One region of the Pantoea sp. SGAir0180 genome, then DNA from elsewhere that is predicted to be linked to it. Evidence: riboswitches for the same ligand, from Rfam matches in the RefSeq annotation. Region 1 holds a riboswitch; the other holds the start of a gene.
What was found. Region 1 has a riboswitch for fluoride ahead of C1N58_RS22440 (DHHA2 domain-containing protein). Riboswitches for the same ligand answer to the same signal wherever they lie in the genome.
Positions count from the first base shown of each region.

Region 2: linked by a shared signal. The riboswitch ahead of crcB (fluoride efflux transporter CrcB) and the one ahead of C1N58_RS22440 (DHHA2 domain-containing protein) in region 1 are both predicted to bind fluoride.

Region 1 covers NZ_CP028073.1:79,330-87,695, reverse strand. Annotated here, with positions in the region: gene C1N58_RS22465 (hypothetical protein) at 1-130, shown strand, start outside; partial or broken gene umuC (translesion error-prone DNA polymerase V subunit UmuC) at 499-1,536, opposite strand; gene C1N58_RS22455 (YncE family protein) at 1,781-2,779, shown strand; partial or broken gene C1N58_RS22450 (TDT family transporter) at 2,932-4,086, shown strand; gene C1N58_RS22445 (hypothetical protein) at 3,993-4,469, shown strand; fluoride riboswitch at 4,726-4,794, shown strand; partial or broken gene C1N58_RS22440 (DHHA2 domain-containing protein) at 4,872-5,777, shown strand; partial or broken gene C1N58_RS22435 (universal stress protein) at 5,774-6,197, shown strand; partial or broken gene C1N58_RS22430 (hypothetical protein) at 6,305-7,007, shown strand; partial or broken gene C1N58_RS22425 (hypothetical protein) at 6,938-7,499, shown strand; partial or broken gene C1N58_RS22420 (2,3-diphosphoglycerate-dependent phosphoglycerate mutase) at 7,543-8,248, shown strand; gene crcB (fluoride efflux transporter CrcB) at 8,251-8,366, shown strand, end outside.
Region 2 covers NZ_CP028071.1:3,959,446-3,967,811, forward strand. Annotated here, with positions in the region: gene C1N58_RS18535 (MFS transporter) at 1-1,032, opposite strand, end outside; gene C1N58_RS18540 (GntR family transcriptional regulator) at 1,202-2,104, opposite strand; gene C1N58_RS18545 (zinc-binding alcohol dehydrogenase family protein) at 2,244-3,272, shown strand; gene C1N58_RS18550 (nucleoside hydrolase) at 3,309-4,232, opposite strand; fluoride riboswitch at 4,468-4,544, shown strand; gene crcB (fluoride efflux transporter CrcB) at 4,638-5,015, shown strand; gene C1N58_RS18560 (alpha/beta hydrolase) at 5,039-5,644, opposite strand; gene C1N58_RS18565 (GNAT family N-acetyltransferase) at 5,837-6,961, shown strand; gene C1N58_RS18570 (ABC transporter ATP-binding protein) at 6,958-8,366, opposite strand, start outside.

The DNA.
Region 1 (8,366 bases):
TCCGCTGCTGTTATGGGAACATCCCGGCGTCATCGTTTCTGTGGTTCTGCAGTTGCTGTGGGCGGTCGTCGGGACACGCTCTGCTTTTCTGGCCAGCGAAACGTGGAAGAAAAACAGGCAGAAACCCTGAATTTTATCTTTCCCACTGGCGACAGGATTGTGTTTATTGATGAGTTATATTGAAATACGGGTCCGCCGGTACACTCCGAATGACAGTTCGCACTGAAAACCGCTCAGGGCGCTGGTTCAGGATGGCATAATGATATGACTGTGAAATCGGTAATAGAACTAATCGCTGAATTACCGTTACCTTCATTTCTGACGATGATGAATGCCTTTCCTATAATCCTGACCATCGCGGTTGCAGGCGCGCTGACCTGTTTATCGCTTTCCCCGAGCGATGAAAACTGCGGTTTGTTTTCCTGACGCTGGCAATAGCGGGAGGAGTATTATCTGTACTGAACCCGGTGTTTCTGATACCCGCAGTTGCAGTATTCATCAAATAACTTTAGCGACCGGTATATCGCTCCAGCGCGTGGTCCACGCCGGTGACAGCATGTCCCGCTTCATCTTCCACTCAGTATCAATTCCCTGACCCGCAAACCATACCCGCCCCAGACCTGACTGGTTGATGCCGTCCAGCACCTGCATCAGCTGCGCGCTGTTCGCCCGCGGCCGGTTGTCGTCAAACAGATTCAGCTGGCTGACGCCGTGGGGCGTGAAGTCATCGAGCATGACGCCGGCCTTCATGTACCGGTGGCCATCCAGCCAGATGCGGTCCAGCGCGCGCATGGCCACGCCGATAATATCGCGCGTGTCCTGAGTGGGCAGGGTGAGTTTTTCCCCGGCCGTGTTGCCGTAAAACGTCTCGCCGACCGCATGCGGCGAGGTCCGGACAAACACGCTGATATGCCGCAGTACTGACGTTCGCCCGCAGCTTCTCAGCGGCGCGCGTGGCGTACTGCAGAGTGCCTGCTGCATGGCCACTTTTGTGTAATGCGTGAGCCGAAACTGCGGCTGCAGACAATCTGCTGCTTTGCCGGCGGCATCTCCTCCAGGGGAATGCACGCCTCGCCGTTCAGCTCCCGCACCGTCCTTTCCAGCACCACCGAAAAGTTCTTCCGGATGAAGGCGGGTGCGTGCGCGCCAGCTCGAGCGCATTAGTGATGCCGAGCAGGTTCAGCTTTTTGCCGATGCGCCGGCCTACCCCCCAGATTTCCTCGACCGGCTGGCGCATGAGCAGCGCCTCGGTCCGCTTCGGGTTTCCGGGTGTCAGCGCCAGTACGCCTCTGAACTGTGGCCACTCTTTCGAGGCCACTGCGCTGATTTGGCCAGCGTTTTGGTCGGGCCGATGCCTGCGCCAATCGTCAGTCCTGTTCTGGCCAGAACGTGGGCACGCAGCCGGTGGCCAAAGTGCTCAAAGTCTTCGCAGCCATCAATGCCGGTCAGATCGAGGAACATTTCATCAATGGAATACTGCTCGACTCTGGGCGTCATTTCCTCAAGCGATGCCATGATTCGCTGCGACAGCGAATGATTTATATGGAATACAATTTAAGCAAAAAATTCAGCTGCTGTTCCTCTGAAGATGATCCCCTCAACAGGAATTATTCAGCCCTGAACTACTTCAGTATGCTTACTGACAGGGAGGAAGGTTGAGGGTGGTAAGACATAGTCGGAAAATCGATTTCCCCACCAGGATTTAATCTGCCACGCTTACTCTGAAGCCCTCAATCGGGCAATGAGTCTTATCCCTTACCCACCCAATGCAGGAAAAATGATGATAAAAAAATACAGGATCCCGGGACTGACCGCGGTGGCGCTTCTTCTTATCAGCACCCTCGCCGGTGCCGCAGAGGAACGCTGGACGTTTGACGGCGATATCCACAACAATTCCCTTGCTGTAAGTCCCGATGAGAAAACGGCGGTGGCGTCCTACAGTGAGCGCTCTGACGTGGTGGTCTACGACCTGGCTGCCGGGAAAGTCAGAAAGGTGCTGAAGGGATACGTCACGCCCCGCAATGCGCTTTTCTCCCCCGACGGGAAGGCCGTATATCTTTCAGACAGCAGCCTCGGCGTGGTCAGAAAAATCAGCACCGGGACGCTTGACGTGGAGACCACGCTGCCGCTGGGGCCCGGGGCATTCGGCACAGCTATCAGCCGTGACGGTCAGCGCCTGTATGTGAATAACGAGGCCGCCAGCACGCTCTCGGTGTATGACCTGACACACAACCGGCCCGTTGCGGTCGTGACGGGTTTTGCCCAGCCCCGTCAGGGCATAAAAATCAGCCCGGACGGCAAAACTGTCTACGTCACTAACTTTAAGGGCGATAAAATTACCCTGGTTGACGCCGCAACGGGCGACATCCGGGGTGAGATAACCGGCTTCAGCAAGCTGCGCGCCATTTCTGTCAGCGCCAACGGCCGCACGCTTTACGCGGCTAACAGCGGCAGCAACACCATCGCCGTGGTCGACACGCAGAAGCGCGTTATTACGGCAACCATTCCCGTGGGGCAGGACCCTTACGGTGCCGCCCTGACGCCGGATAACCGCTATGTTTACAGCGGCAACCTGGGCGACAACAGCCTCTCCGTTATTGATACCGCCGCCGGTAAGGTGGTCTCCACCGTTACCGGACTGGATGCGCCCCGTCAGGCTATCGTCTTCAGCAAAGACGGTGCCCGCGCGTGGGTGCTGAATAGAGACCTCAGCATTGCGGTCGTTGACCTGAAACAGAACCGCGTCACGGCCACGATTAAAAGCCCGCCGCAGGCCTGATTCAGTCCTTCCTTCACTCCGGCGGTGTGACGGTCCTTCCCGGAATGGGGGGAGTCTAACCACTTTTACTGGTTTATTTTAACTGAATAACCTGTTTTAAAGATTTAACCCGACGTGCCTATACTCTTTCTGTCTACTCAGGAGATTACGGCATGAACGATAAAATATTTACCCTGCATAACGGAGCGCGCCCGCTGAGCGCGCTGAGCAGCCCGAAAGAGGCTATACGTCAGTTCACGCCTAACTGGTTCGCCGCGACCATGGGACCGGTATCCTGTCTCTGTCTCTGGCGCAGTTCCCCTGGCCGGTTCCGGGATTACGCCTCGTCGCCGAGGGACTCTGGATGTTTAACATCTTCCTGTTCAGCGTCTTTGCCGTGATGTATCTGGCCCGCTGGGTGATGTACTTCGGTGAGGCAAAGCGCATCTTTGGCCATTCAACGGTGTCCATGTTCTTCGGCACCATCCCGATGGGCATGGCCACCATCATCAACGGGCTGCTGGCGTTTGGCCTCCCCCGGTGGGGGCTGACGTCATTCCCGTAGCGCACGCCTGTGGTGGCTGGACGTGGCGATGTCGCTGCTGTGTGGCGTGTGTATTCCCTACATGATGTTTACCCGGCAGCAGCACAGCATTGACCAGATGACCGCCGTCTGGTTACTGCCGGTCGTGGCCGCCGAGGTTGCGGCAGTCAGTGGCGGCCTGCTGGCACCGCACATTGCCGACCCCCACGCGCAGCTCGGCATCATTATTACCAGCTACGTGCTGTGGGCGTACTCGTGCCGGTGGCGCTGAGCATCCTCGCCATCCTGCTGCTGCGTATGGCGCTGCACAAGCTACCACACGAAAGCATGGCGGCCTCAAGCTGGCTGGCACTGGGGCCGATTGGTACCGGCTCGCTGGGGATGCTGGTCATCGGCGAGATGCGCCCGGGTGTTTGCCGCGGCGGGCATGCCGGAAATCGGTCATATCGCGCAGGGCGTGGGGTTCGTTGCCGGCATTCTCTTCTGGGGCTGCGGCCTGTGGTGGATGCTGCTGGCCACGCTGATAACCGTGCGATACTTCCGTGAAGGCATTCCGTTCAATCTGGGATGGTGGGGCTTTACCTTCCCGCTGGGCGTGTACACGGTCGCCACGCTGAAGCTGTCCACCCTCGTTGACCTGGCGTTCTTTAAAGGCTTCGGTGCGCTTCTTGTCGTCATGCTGGCCGCCATGTGGCTGCTGGTCGCGGTGAAGACGGTGCGCGGGGCATGGAGCGGGAAACTGTTTGTTTCCCCCTGTCTGGCAGGCCTGGACCGGAAGCCGTGAGTGAAACCTGCACGTCGCTGCTGGACCCGTTTTTACGCGAGGAACGCCTCGCGGCAGTCACCGCGCCGCACGTGGCCGCGCTGAATCGCTGGGTCAGCGGGCTGCGTCAGCACGGCGTGGAGCTGCCGTGGTTTGATCCGGCCGACGGCGGGACCGGGGCCGGACTGCTCGTCCTGCTGCAGTCGCCGGCGCGCAGCAGCCCGTCACCCGGTTTGTGTCGCGGGATAACCCGGGGCCGGCCCAGCAGAACCTGGGCGGTTTCTGGCGGAAGCCGGTATTGCGCGCCGGGACAGCGTGCTGTGGAATACGGTGCCCTGGGTCAGCGACGGGCCGCAGAAACGGCCCTCAGCGGCGGACATCCGCAGCGGCTGCGCCTGGCTTGAGGACGTGCTGGCGTATCTGCCCGCGCTGCGCGTGTGGTGCTGGCCGGTGCCGTAGCGGCTCAGGCCCGCGGACGGTCAGTCATCAGTGCCCCGGCGTCACGGTGCTGAAGATGCTCACCCCAGTCCGCTTTCACTTTGCACAAGCCGGCGGTGCCGGAAAACATCCGCCGGGTGCTCCGCGAAGCACGCGCTGCGCTGGCGGGCTGAGGGTGCCAGCAGAATAATACTGACAGGCTTTCCGTCTGGCTCTATACTCAGAGTACAGGGTGATGGCGTTCCACCTTTCCAACCGCTCCGTTCCGGAGCTGATGACGCCTGATGTGACTCTTGATTTTCAGGAGGTGCGTCAGGCCGTCCTTACTTTCCTCCCGGCCTGCGTACTTCCTTTACGGGGAGAGACCCTTGATACACGTTTTTGGCCACATCAATCCTGACAGCGACGCCATCTGCACGGCGGTCGTCACCGCTCACTGGCTGACCGGGCGCGGCATGGACGCCCGCGCATGGCGTCTCGGCGAGGCTAACCGGGAAACCCGCTTTATCTTTGACACCGCCGGTCTTACGCTGCCGCGCTGCTCGCTATTCGCTGCAGGATGAACGGGTGTGGCTGGTCGATTTCACCGAGCCGGCGCAGGGGCCTGACGACCTGCTCCGGAGCAACGTCGTGGGCATCACTGACCACCACCGGCTGGGCGGGCTGATAACGCAACTGCCGCCGGAGGTGCATATCCGCCGGTTGGCAGCAGCGCCACGCTGCTCTGGCTGCTGATGGACGCTGAAGCGCGCCGCACGCTGCCCCCGACGCTCGCCGTGCTTCTGCTGGGTGCACTCCTGAGTGACACCGTGAATCTTCGCTCGCCGACCACCACCGAAGACGATATCCGTTCGGCGACCGAACTGGGCGTGCTGTCCGGCGTAAACCGCAGAGCCTTCGCCCGTGACCTCCTCACCGCCAAAACGGACGTCAGCGGCCTCAGCGCCCAGCAGCTGCTGGGCAGGGACCTCAAGGCCTTCGTCATTGCCGGCACCGACGTGCGCATTGCCCAGATTGAGGTCAGCTCACCGACACAGGTTGCCCCCGTGATGGACGACCTGCTCGCTGCCCTGGCGTATCTGGCGGACCAGTCGGGTGCCGGGCTGACGGTGCTGATGTTGACCGACATTCGCGCCGGGTTTTCAACGCTTTACTTCGCCGGGCGGGAGAGCGTTAACGCGGCCTCCTGCTCCGTACCGGGCATGCTCAGCCGCAAAAAACAGCTTCTGCCGTGGCTTGAGTCCCGCCTTAACCAGAACGGGAGTTCATTATGACCTGCTACACCCACGCACTGATACTTGTGAACGACAAAGACGACGGCACCCTCCTGCTGAAACGGGCGGTCGCGCTGGCGCAGCCGCTCGGCATGAAAATCACCCTGGCCCACATCAGCGACGACTACCGGGAAATGAACTACGTGTCCGACAGCCTGATGGACGACGTCGTGTCGGAAGAGGTGCTGAAAGCCAAAGCGTTTATGAGCGAGCTGGCGGCCTCCGTGCCTGAGGCGGTAGACACGCGGGAGCTGGTGACCATGCGCCGCTTTGAGGACGTGGAGAAGTGCATCAATGAGCTGGGCGTGACCTCGTGCTTGCCGGGCACCGCAACCGCTTTATGGAATGCTGACGTCCCGCTCGGCGGAATACATCAACCACCTCACGGTGGATGTGCTTATTACTCACCTGAATGACTAAACCGGGAGAAACGCTATGCACTTTACACTGGATAACGTGACCGCCCGGGAAATTCTTGACTCTCGCGGCAACCCCACCGTTGAAGTTGAGGCCCGGACCCGGACGGGATGATGGCACGCGCCTCGGTGCCTTCCGGGGCCAGCACCGGGTCGCGCGAGGCCGCAGAGCGCCGCGACGGTGACGCACAACGTTTTGGCGGCAAAGGCGTGCTGGATGCCGTCAGGGCGGTTAATACGGAAATCTGCGAAGCCGTGCGCGGCCTGGACGTGCGCGAGCAGCGGCAGCTGGACAACATCATGCTGATGCTGGACGGCACGGAGAACAAGAGTCGCCTGGGTGCCAATGCCATTCTGGGCGTATCGCTGGCGGTGGCCCGGCTGGCGGCACAGGCCTCGCACGAGCCGCTGTGGCGCTACCTGGGGGGCCTGCAGGCGAATCTGCTGCCCGTGCCGTGCATGAACATCATCAACGGCGGCGTGCACGCCCGCGGTCAGGGCGCGGACTTCCAGGAGTTCATGATAGCGCCACACGGGGCACCCACGCTGCGCGAGGCCGTGCGTCAGGGCAGCGAGGTCTACCAGGCGCTGCGCCAGATCCTGCTGGACAAAAAAACTCTCAGCGGCAGTGGGCGACGAAGGCGGTTTTGCGCCCGCCGTGTCGTCGAACCGTGACCCGCTGGCGTTTATCGTACAGGCGATTGAGAAGGCGGGATACAGGCCGGAGAGGACATCAGCATCTGCATGGACCCTGCCTCAAGTGAGTTTTTCGCTGACGGTCAGTATCATCTGCGCACCGAGGGCAGCGCGCTGAGCGCGGCGGAAATGACGGCATACTACGGCGAGCTGATGGACCAGTTTCCGGTCATCCTGCTGGAAGACGGCCTGGCCGAGGACGACTGGGCGGCTGGAAGCATCTGCACCAGCAGCTTGCGGGCAGGGCCGAGCTGGTTGGTGACGACCTGTTTGTAACCAACGTGAAGTACATCCAGCGCGGCATTGACGAAAACCTCGCCAGCGCCGCGCTGATCAAGCTCAATCAGATAGGCTCGCTCAGCGAAACGCTGGACGCCGTGGCTCTCTGCCAGCGGCACGGCTGGGGTGCGTTCATGTCTCACCGCAGCGGGAAACCACGGACACGTTCCTTGCCGATCTGACGGTGGCCCTGCGCGCGGGACACCTGAAAACCGGCGCGCCGTGCCGCGGCGAACGCGTGGAAAAGTACAACCAGCTGATGCGCATTGAGCAGGCGCTGGGTGAGGACGCGCACTACGCGGGGCTTCATGCGTTTGTGCGCCGCACGTAACACATCCGCCGGACGGTCCCCGTCCGGCAAAGAAGGAATGCCTGTGGCCCCTGCAACGCTGATCCTCCTGCGGCACGGCGAAAGCCAGTGGAACCGGGAAAACCGTTTTACCGGCTGGACGGACGTGCCGCTGACGGTCAGGGGGCGGCAGGAGGCCGACCGGCCGGTGACGCGCTGCGGGCAGCGGGCCTTATGCCCGACCGTGTCTTCACCTCGGTGATGACACGCTGCGTTCACACGGTCTGGCGGGTGCTGGACCGTCTTGACCGAAGCTGGACGCCCGTGGAAAAGAGCTGGCGACTGAACGAGCGCCACTACGGTGCGCTGCAGGGGCTGAACAAGGACGACGCTGCCCGGATGATGGGGGAAGAGACCGTCCGGCTATGGCGCAAAAGCTTCAGCGGCATTCCGCCGCAGACGCGGAGGCTCCGGCGCAGCTGCGTCGGGATCTGCGCTATCGCCGCGTTGCGCTGGCCGACCTGCCTGCAACGGAAAGCCTGGAAATGACCCTGCGTCGCGTCATGCCATACTGGCACCACGTTGTGGTGCCACAGCTGCGCTGCGGAAGTACCGTTCTGATTGTGGCGCACGGCAACACGCTGCGCGCCCTGACCATCTTTCTGAACGGCATGCCCCACGACAGCGTGGCACAGCTGCACATACCGACCGGCGTGCCGGTTGTATATGAAATGGATACGGCCGCACAGGTCGTGTGCCGTTATGTTCTGAATATTAAAAAAAAGGAGTGAACGTGAATCAGCTTTTTGCCGTCATCACCGGCGGTGCTTTAGGGTGTGTTATCCGCTGGCAGCTGGGCGCGCGCCTGAACGCGTTTTTTCCGGACCTGCCGCCGGGGACGCTGCTGGT
Region 2 (8,366 bases), on a different contig from region 1:
AAAACCCGCAGACAGAACCATGCCGCTGACAATGCACACCTTACGGGTTTTAACCGCATCCCAGCCGCGTTTCACTAACGCATCCACCACATAGCCGTTGAGCAACATGCCGGCTGCGCCAAACAGGAAAGGAATCGCCGCCAGTAAGCCTGTGCTCTTAAGATCAAGGTGATAGGTCGACTGCAGATAACCCGGCAGCCAGGCAATATACAGCCAGGCGGTGTAGTTAATGCCGCTGAAGCCAATCATCATGCCCCACATGGTGCGCTGCTTAAACAGGCCGCGCCATTCACGAAAGCTGATCGGCGCTTTACGCGATGCCACGCTGCCCGCCTGCAGATAATGGATCTCTTCCGCACTTAAGGTGTTGTTATCACGGTCGCGATAAGTCATGTACCAGCCGATCGCGAGGAAAATCCCTAAAATACCGATAGTCACAAACATGCCGCGCCAGCCCAGCAGCAGCATCATGGCCGCCAGGATCGGCGGCGCCACCGATAATCCGATCATCGAGGCGGCGTTAAACATCCCCATCGGCATCCCGCGATCTTTAATATTGAACCAGTCATTGATGACCTTTACGCCGCATGGATTCATGGGCGCTTCACCCATCCCGAGGCCAATGCGCACCAACACGAACTGAGTAAAGTTATGCACCAGTCCGGACGCGGCCTGGAAAAGTGACCAGATGAACATGCCCACGCCCAGCATAATACGTGGGCCTTTGCGGTCCAGCAGGGCGCCAGCGGGCAGTTGTGCCAGCCCGTAAGCCAGCGAAAATGCCGAGAGCAGCACGCCAATTTCCGTCGCGCTCAGCCCCATCTCCTCACGAATCGTCATATTGGCCACCGACAGCGAGCTGCGATCAAGGTAGTTAATGATGGCGGCAAGCAGCAGCAACAGCATGGCGGTAATCTGGACTTTACGGATGCGCGGCGAGCGCACGATATCACTGCGCAACGGCACAAACGCCTCATCAGGTGCAGCGGCGGCGGGCGAGGTTGAACGATCAATAACCGATCTGTTTTCCATGGCAATCTCCCTGAGCAGGCGATTTATCATTATTGTGAGCATTAAGGATGCCCGACGGCACAAAGCCGCCGGCGCGTTGCGATGAAGAGTAAGGGCGATAAAGCAGAGATGTTGTAAAGTTGTTTCAAAATCGTGCGAGAGCTAATGCTTTGCGGTTTTTAATCGGTTTTTAATTGTACTGATTAATGCTGCGGATCATGGATCGCTTGGCTGTGGCCAGATGACTGTGCAGGGCGCAAAGCGCATCCACATCCCGGCGACCGATTAACGCAGACAAAATCGCCATATGCTCCTCCAGGGCAACGATGTTGCGCTGCTTCAGATCGCTTTCATCCCACTGATAGTGCGAATGGAAAATAACGGAAATAATCTCCAGCGACTGATTAAAGAACGGGTTATTGGCGGCAGACAGAATCAGCGAGTGCAACTGCTTATCCAGCGCCGCAAAATGGCGATAGTTGCTGGCAATGGTCTCACGCATCGATCGGTGCCGATCCAGTAGATCGCGCGCCTGAATCCAGCGTTCATCGTCCATGGGCAAATTTAAAAAACGCGTCAGGGCATGGGTTTCCAGCATTTCACGTAGCTCAAACAGCTTTTCCGCATACGTCTGCGAAAACTTTTTCATCTGCCAGTGGCCGCGTTTGACCGGTTCCAGCAGGTTGTAGCGCATAAAATGCAGTAAGAATTCGCGCACGGCCACCGGGCTGACATTGGCCTGCTTTGCCAGTTGCAGCTCGCTGAAGGTATCGCCGGGCTGCAACTGTCGCTGATTGATCAGATCGAAAAAACGCTTTTCAACCAGACTGGCCTGTTGATCAATCGGCGGCATCACCGCGTTCAGGCTGTCCTGCGCCTCCGGCGCGCGCACAATAACCCAGCTGTCTTTGACTTTTTCCAGTACGCCTCGCTCATGCAGATAACTCAGCACATGACGCACGGTCGTGCGGCTGACCGTGAACATTTCGGCCAGGGCGGCCTGCGGTGGCAGCGGCGACTGAACGTGGCCCTGGGCGATGCTTTCCAGCATATGGTTGATGACGTTATGGCGTAAATTTTGGCTGCGGCTCATGCGGGGGCTCCGGTTTTTTATGCATTAAAAACCATTGAAGGCCCAAAAAAGCCGTTCTGGTTCACAAAGTGAGAAGAGGGGAATACGGTGCCGCAGCCAGATTCGCCATAACTGCGCTTTTGATAACCGGAGAGTGGCCATGACCACTATGAAAGCCTTAGTCATCGCAGAACCGCGTTCGCTGGTCTGGGCTACACGCCCTCAACCCCGGCCTGCCGCGACTGAAGCGCTGCTTAAAATCGTCAGCGCAGGCATTTGCGGCACCGACATTCATGCCTGGGCAGGAAACCAACCCTTTTTTAGCTATCCGCGTGTCCTCGGCCATGAACTCTGTGCGGAGGTGGTGGAGACAGGCGCTGCCGTTCACGATTTAGCCGCAGGACAGCGGGTGGCACTGATTCCCTATCTCTCCTGTTTTGAATGCGATGCCTGCCGCAGCGGTAAAACCAACTGCTGCGAAAACATTTCGGTGATGGGTGTCCATCAGGATGGCGGCTTTAGCGACTACCTTTGCGTACCGGCAGCTAACCTGCTGGTGGTGGACGATCTTGCGCCAGAAGCCGCAGCGCTCATTGAGCCTTTTGCCATCAGCGCCCACGCGGTGCGTCGAGCGGCGGTGGCGCAGGGCGAGCAGGTGCTGGTCGTGGGAGCGGGGCCGATCGGCCTGGGGGCTGCCGCCATTGCCGCTGCTAACGGCGCGCAGGTGGTGGTCGCGGATACCAGTGATTACCGCCGTCAGCACGTCAGCCAGCAGTTGGGCCTCTGTGCACTCAATCCGGCTGATGCGGCGTTTATAACCTCACTGCGAAACGAATTTGATGGCAGGCTGCCGTTGAAGGTGCTTGATGCCACAGGCAATCCTGCGGCGATGAACGCGGCCGTGAGCCTGATTCGCCATGGCGGAACAGTCGTGTATGTCGGTCTGCATAAAGGGGATTTGGTGATTCCTGACAGTGAGTTTCACAAGAAGGAGAGCACGATCATGGGTAGCCGTAACGCCACCCGTGAGGATTTTGATCGGGTGCGTGAACTCATGGCGGCCGGGACGTTACGTGCCGATATGATGCTCAACCGGCGTTTCGCGTTTTCGACGCTGGCAGAACACTTTGAGGCGCAGGTCATCAACAATCGAGCGTTAATTAAGGGCGTTATCGATTTTGATCGCTGAAGCCGGAGACAACGGGGTGCGCTGTCTCCGCACGCGCTACGCCGTTCCGGAGAGCGACTGGAAAAAGTGGCGACGCACGGCGTCGGCATCCACGCCCAATGCGATGCGTTGTCGGGGCAAATCGCGAAAAGGGTTGTGACGGGAAGCCAGCGTGCTGATCTGGCGCACCGTCTGACCACAGGCGATGCCTTCGGTAATCACCCGCAGTGGGCTTTCCACCAGCGTAAATGCCTCGGGCAAACACAGCCAGGATATCGTCAGCGTGTCATGCAACGCCATTCCCGCAAATCCTTCCTTCTCAAGACTGTACGCCAGATAAGGGCGGCAGATCGCCCGCAGGATCGGCTGTTGCAGTTGATCCACCTCATCGCTATTGATCAACACTTTATGGGTAACATCCAGCGGGATCAGCATAACCGGCAAGGCCGAGGACAGGACCTGATCCGCAGCATGAGGATCTTTCCAGATATTAAATTCACTGAACGGTGTCACATTCCCGCTGTGGCCATCGGTACCAAAGGCGCCGCCCATGATGACCAGTTCTTTGACCAGCGGGATAATATCCGGTGCCTGATTGATGGCGCTGGCGATATTGGTAAGGGGACCGATTGCCACCAGTGTAATGACGCCGGGATTAGCACGAACGCTGTCGATAATAAACTGCACGGCACCGGGCGCGTCGTCGCTAAACGGATTATCAAACGCATCCCCTAAACCGTCTTCACCATGCAGCCTGGCAGGTGCGCTCGGTTCCCGTGCCAGCGGACGGGCGCAGCCGCGGTACACCGGCACGTCAATCGCCATTTTCTGGCAAAAGAGCCGCGCATTTTTCACCGCCTGGCCCACGGCAACGTTGCCGAATACCGTGGTAATGCCCAGCAGATGTTGCGTCCGCGCGGCATAGGCCAGCGCAAAGGCATCATCCACGCCGATATCAGTATCAAAAATGACAGTGCGCACAGGATTCTCCAGAAAGCGTGAGCGCCTCACCCGGGGCGACAATCATTGTGCGGGCGCGGCAAGCGTAAAAGCCGTCATTTATTTAAGCGGAAAACGGAAAAAGGGGAAACCTGAATTCTCCCCCCTTTTAAGGCTACCCGCGTCGGGTTTTTAACGCTGCATGTCAGCCGCACATCACGGGCGCGCGCGTTCACATGGTCTGAGTTGCCAGTCAGAAAAAGGCATCGTATGATTGCCTGCGCAAGGTGATGGCGTTCCACCTTCCCCAACCGCCAGCAGGTTTCCCCTGCGGCTGATGACGCCTGACACTATCCTTTATCCTTTCGTGGGAGCGGGAGCGTCAGGTGCCGGTATTTGCTGACCCTCCACCGTCTTCTGCACAATGCCTGTTAACGGGAGTATAAGATGTTAAAACCGCTATTCGCTGTGATCGTGGGCGGCAGCGTAGGTTGTGTACTGCGTTGGTGGTTCGGTATGCGTTTCAATGCGTTTTTCCCCAATCTTCCACCGGGTACGTTGCTGGTGAATCTGATTGGCGGCTTTGTGATCGGGGGGGCCATGGCCTGGTTTATTAAAAATCCCCAGCTCGATCCCGCCTGGCGGTTACTGATCATTACAGGCTTATGTGGCGGGCTCACCACGTTTTCCACGTTTACCGCAGAATTAATGACCCTGTTGCAGTCCGGAAAATATCTCTGGGCGATGAGCAGCGCGCTGGTGCATGTCATTGGCTCGTTGCTGATGAGTTTTGCCGGTTTCGCGCTGATTAACCTGTTGGGTTAACGCCGCCGCGAAACCGGATGCCATCAGTCCTGCAGACACTGAGCGATGAAGCTGGCGGCGTGCAGGGCGCCCTCGGCTGAAATCGTGTGGCCAGTCTGTGGCTCAATCAATGCCTCGACCGGAACCGCCGCAGCTTTCAGGCGGGCCGCGGCTGACTCGCTTTCGCTGACGGGGATCACCGCATCAGCCCGGCCATGGATCAGCAGGGCTGGCGTATGCGCGAGTGGTGTCAGTGGGCCGTCAAAGGCCAGTCGGCCGGAAAATGCCACCACGCCCGCCAGGGGATAACGGCCAGAGGCCAGTAGATCTAGCGCCATGATCGAGCCCTGAGAAAAGCCCACCAGGATGACCTTCTCCCAGCATTCTGCCATATCATGCTGCGCCATCAGGTCACGCAGAACGCGGTCAAACGCCTCACGAGCTTCGCGAACCCGCCCTGAACGGTTTTCCGGCGTAATGCCCGCCAGACTGAACCACTGATAGCCCATGCCCTGTTCAAAAGCATAAGGCGCATCCGGTGAGGCAAAGACCACATCGGGTAACAAGGTTGCCCAATAGTCGCCGACAGGTGCCAGATCGTCGCCGTTACTGCCTACGCCGTGCAGAAAAATCACCAGTGCTTTTGCCATGCCGGTTCCTGTAAAAGTTGTGTTGTCTGACAGGTATTTGAACAGTTACACCGGTTAACGTCAAAATCAAACTGACCGCCGGGAAGGCCGCCTGTCGTACAGGGGAAGGCAAACATTACGTGCCGTCTCCCTTTCCCTGTAACGTAAAACCTGCTTGACTGAAACGTCACCGCTTGCCGTCTGGAGTTATGCATGTCGTTGTTTACCCTGAGCACGTTATCCGACATTCCCGCCGCTGAATGGGATGCGCTGCTGCCTGATGATCAGCCTTTTTTGCGCCATGCCTTTTTGCTGAGCCTTGAAGACAGCGGCAGCGTCAGGCCGGAACGGGGCTGGCAGCCAGCCCATCTGGTCTGGCGTGAGCAGGGTGAACTCTGCGCCGCGCTACCCGGCTACCAAAAAAGCCATTCACAGGGTGAATACGTGTTCGATCACGCCTGGGCCGATGCCTGTCAGCGAGCCGGTATCGCTTACTATCCGAAATGGCTCGGTGCCATTCCCTTCAGCCCGGTAACGGGCGCGCGCGTGCTGGGCAAATCCGATGCCGCTATCCGTCTGCTGTCGAGGCTGCCAGACTGGCTGGAGCGCCAGACGTTGAGTGGCGCGCATATCAATTTCACCGACTCTCACGCTAACGCGCTGCTGGCGGAACAACCCGACTGGCTGGCGCGGCTGGGCTGCCAGTATCACTGGCACAATCGCGGCTATCGCGACTTCCAGGACTTTCTGGATACGTTGATGTCACGCAAGCGCAAACAGCTGCGCAAGGAACGGGAGCAGGTCGCCCTGAACGGCTTTGAATTTGACTGGTATCGCGGCGATCAACTGCGTGAAGATCAATGGGATTTTGTGTACACCTGCTATGCTAACACGTACTCGGTGCGTGGTCAGCGTCCTTATCTGACGCGTGCCTTTTTTAGCTTACTGGCCGCGCGTCTGCCGGAAAACATTCGCGTCGTCATTGCCCGTTTGCAGCAGCAGCCCGCAGCGATGGCTTTTTACCTTAAAGACGGGGAAAGCCTGTATGGCCGCTACTGGGGCTGCCTGGCGGAATTTAACCAGCTTCACTTCGAAACCTGTTTTTATCAGGGGATGGATTTCGCCATCGCCGAAGGCCTGCAACGCTTCGATGCGGGCGCGCAGGGCGAACACAAGCTGGTGCGTGGTTTCGAACCGCAGATTACCCACTCCTGGCACTACCTGTGTCACCCCGGCCTGCGCGCCGCCGTTGACGATTTTTTGCAGCAGGAGCGGCAGGGCGTTCACCTGTGGGCCGAGGAAGCCCGGGACGCCTTGCCCTACCGACGCGGCGACTAGTCCGCCCCGACAAACCCGCCGGTCTGGTGTTGCCAGAGCCGGGCATACAGGCCATTTTGTGCCAGCAGTTCCTGGTGGCTACCGATTTCGACAATCTGGCCGTGTTCCAGCACCACCAGCCGGTCCATTTTTGCAATCGTGGACAGACGGTGAGCGATGGCAATCACCGTTTTCCCCTGCATCAACGACTCCAGGCTTTCCTGAATCGCCGCTTCCACCTCTGAATCAAGGGCGGAAGTGGCTTCATCCATGATCAGAACCGGCGCGTTTTTCAGCAACACGCGCGCAATGGCTATACGCTGACGCTGCCCGCCAGACAGTTTTACGCCGCGCTCACCGACATGCGCATCCAGCCCTGTCCGGCCCTGGGAATCCGACAGCAGCGGGATAAATTCGTCGGCGCGGGCGCGACGGATAGCCAGTTGCAGTTCTTCCTCGCTGGCATGGGGCCGGCCATAGAGCAGATTTTCGCGGATAGAGCGGTGCAGCAGCGAGGTATCCTGGGTGATCATGCCAATCTGGCTGCGCAGGCTTTCCTGCGTCACCTCGGCAATACACTGACCGTCAATCAGGATGCGCCCGCCGTTCAGGTCGTAAAGACGCAACAGCAGATTGACCAGCGTTGATTTTCCGGCACCGGAAGGTCCAATCAGGCCAATCTTTTCTCCCGGTTTAATGGTCAGGTTCAGGCCATTAATCACCTGCCGCTCGCCACCATAGTTAAAACGGATGTTGTCGAAGCGAATCTCCCCCTGCGTCACCCTGAGCTGTTTTGCCTGGGGCGCATCCTGCACGCTAAGCGGTTGGGAAATGGTGTTCAGTCCGTCCTGCACCATGCCGATATTTTCAAAAATGCCGTTCACCACCCACATCACCCAACCGGACATATTAACAAGACGGATAACCAGGCCGGTCGCCAGGGCAATGGCACCGACGCTAATCAGCGATGCGCTCCACAGCCACAGCGCCAGGCCGGACGTGGCAACAATCAGAACGCCGTTGAGCGTCGACAGCGTCAAATCCATGCTGGTTACCATGCGGTTAGCCTGCTGCGTTTTGTCTGTCTGCTCCTGAATCGCCTCACGTGCGTACTGCCGCTCCAGGTCGCTATGGGCGAACAGCTTGATGGTAGCTATATTGGTGTAACCATCCACAATCGTGCCCATGAGTTTCGAGCGCGCTTCTGAGGACACCACGGAACGGGCCTTTACGCGCGGCACAAAATAGCGCAGCGCCGCGCTGTAAAGCACAATCCAGATAATGAGCGGAATCATCAAACGCCAGTCCGCTTCGGCGAACAGCACCAGCGCCGTCGCGGCGTAGATCAGCACATGCCAGATGGCATCGACCAACTGCACCGCAGAATCGCGGAGCGAGTTACCGGTTTGCAAAATGCGTTGCGCAA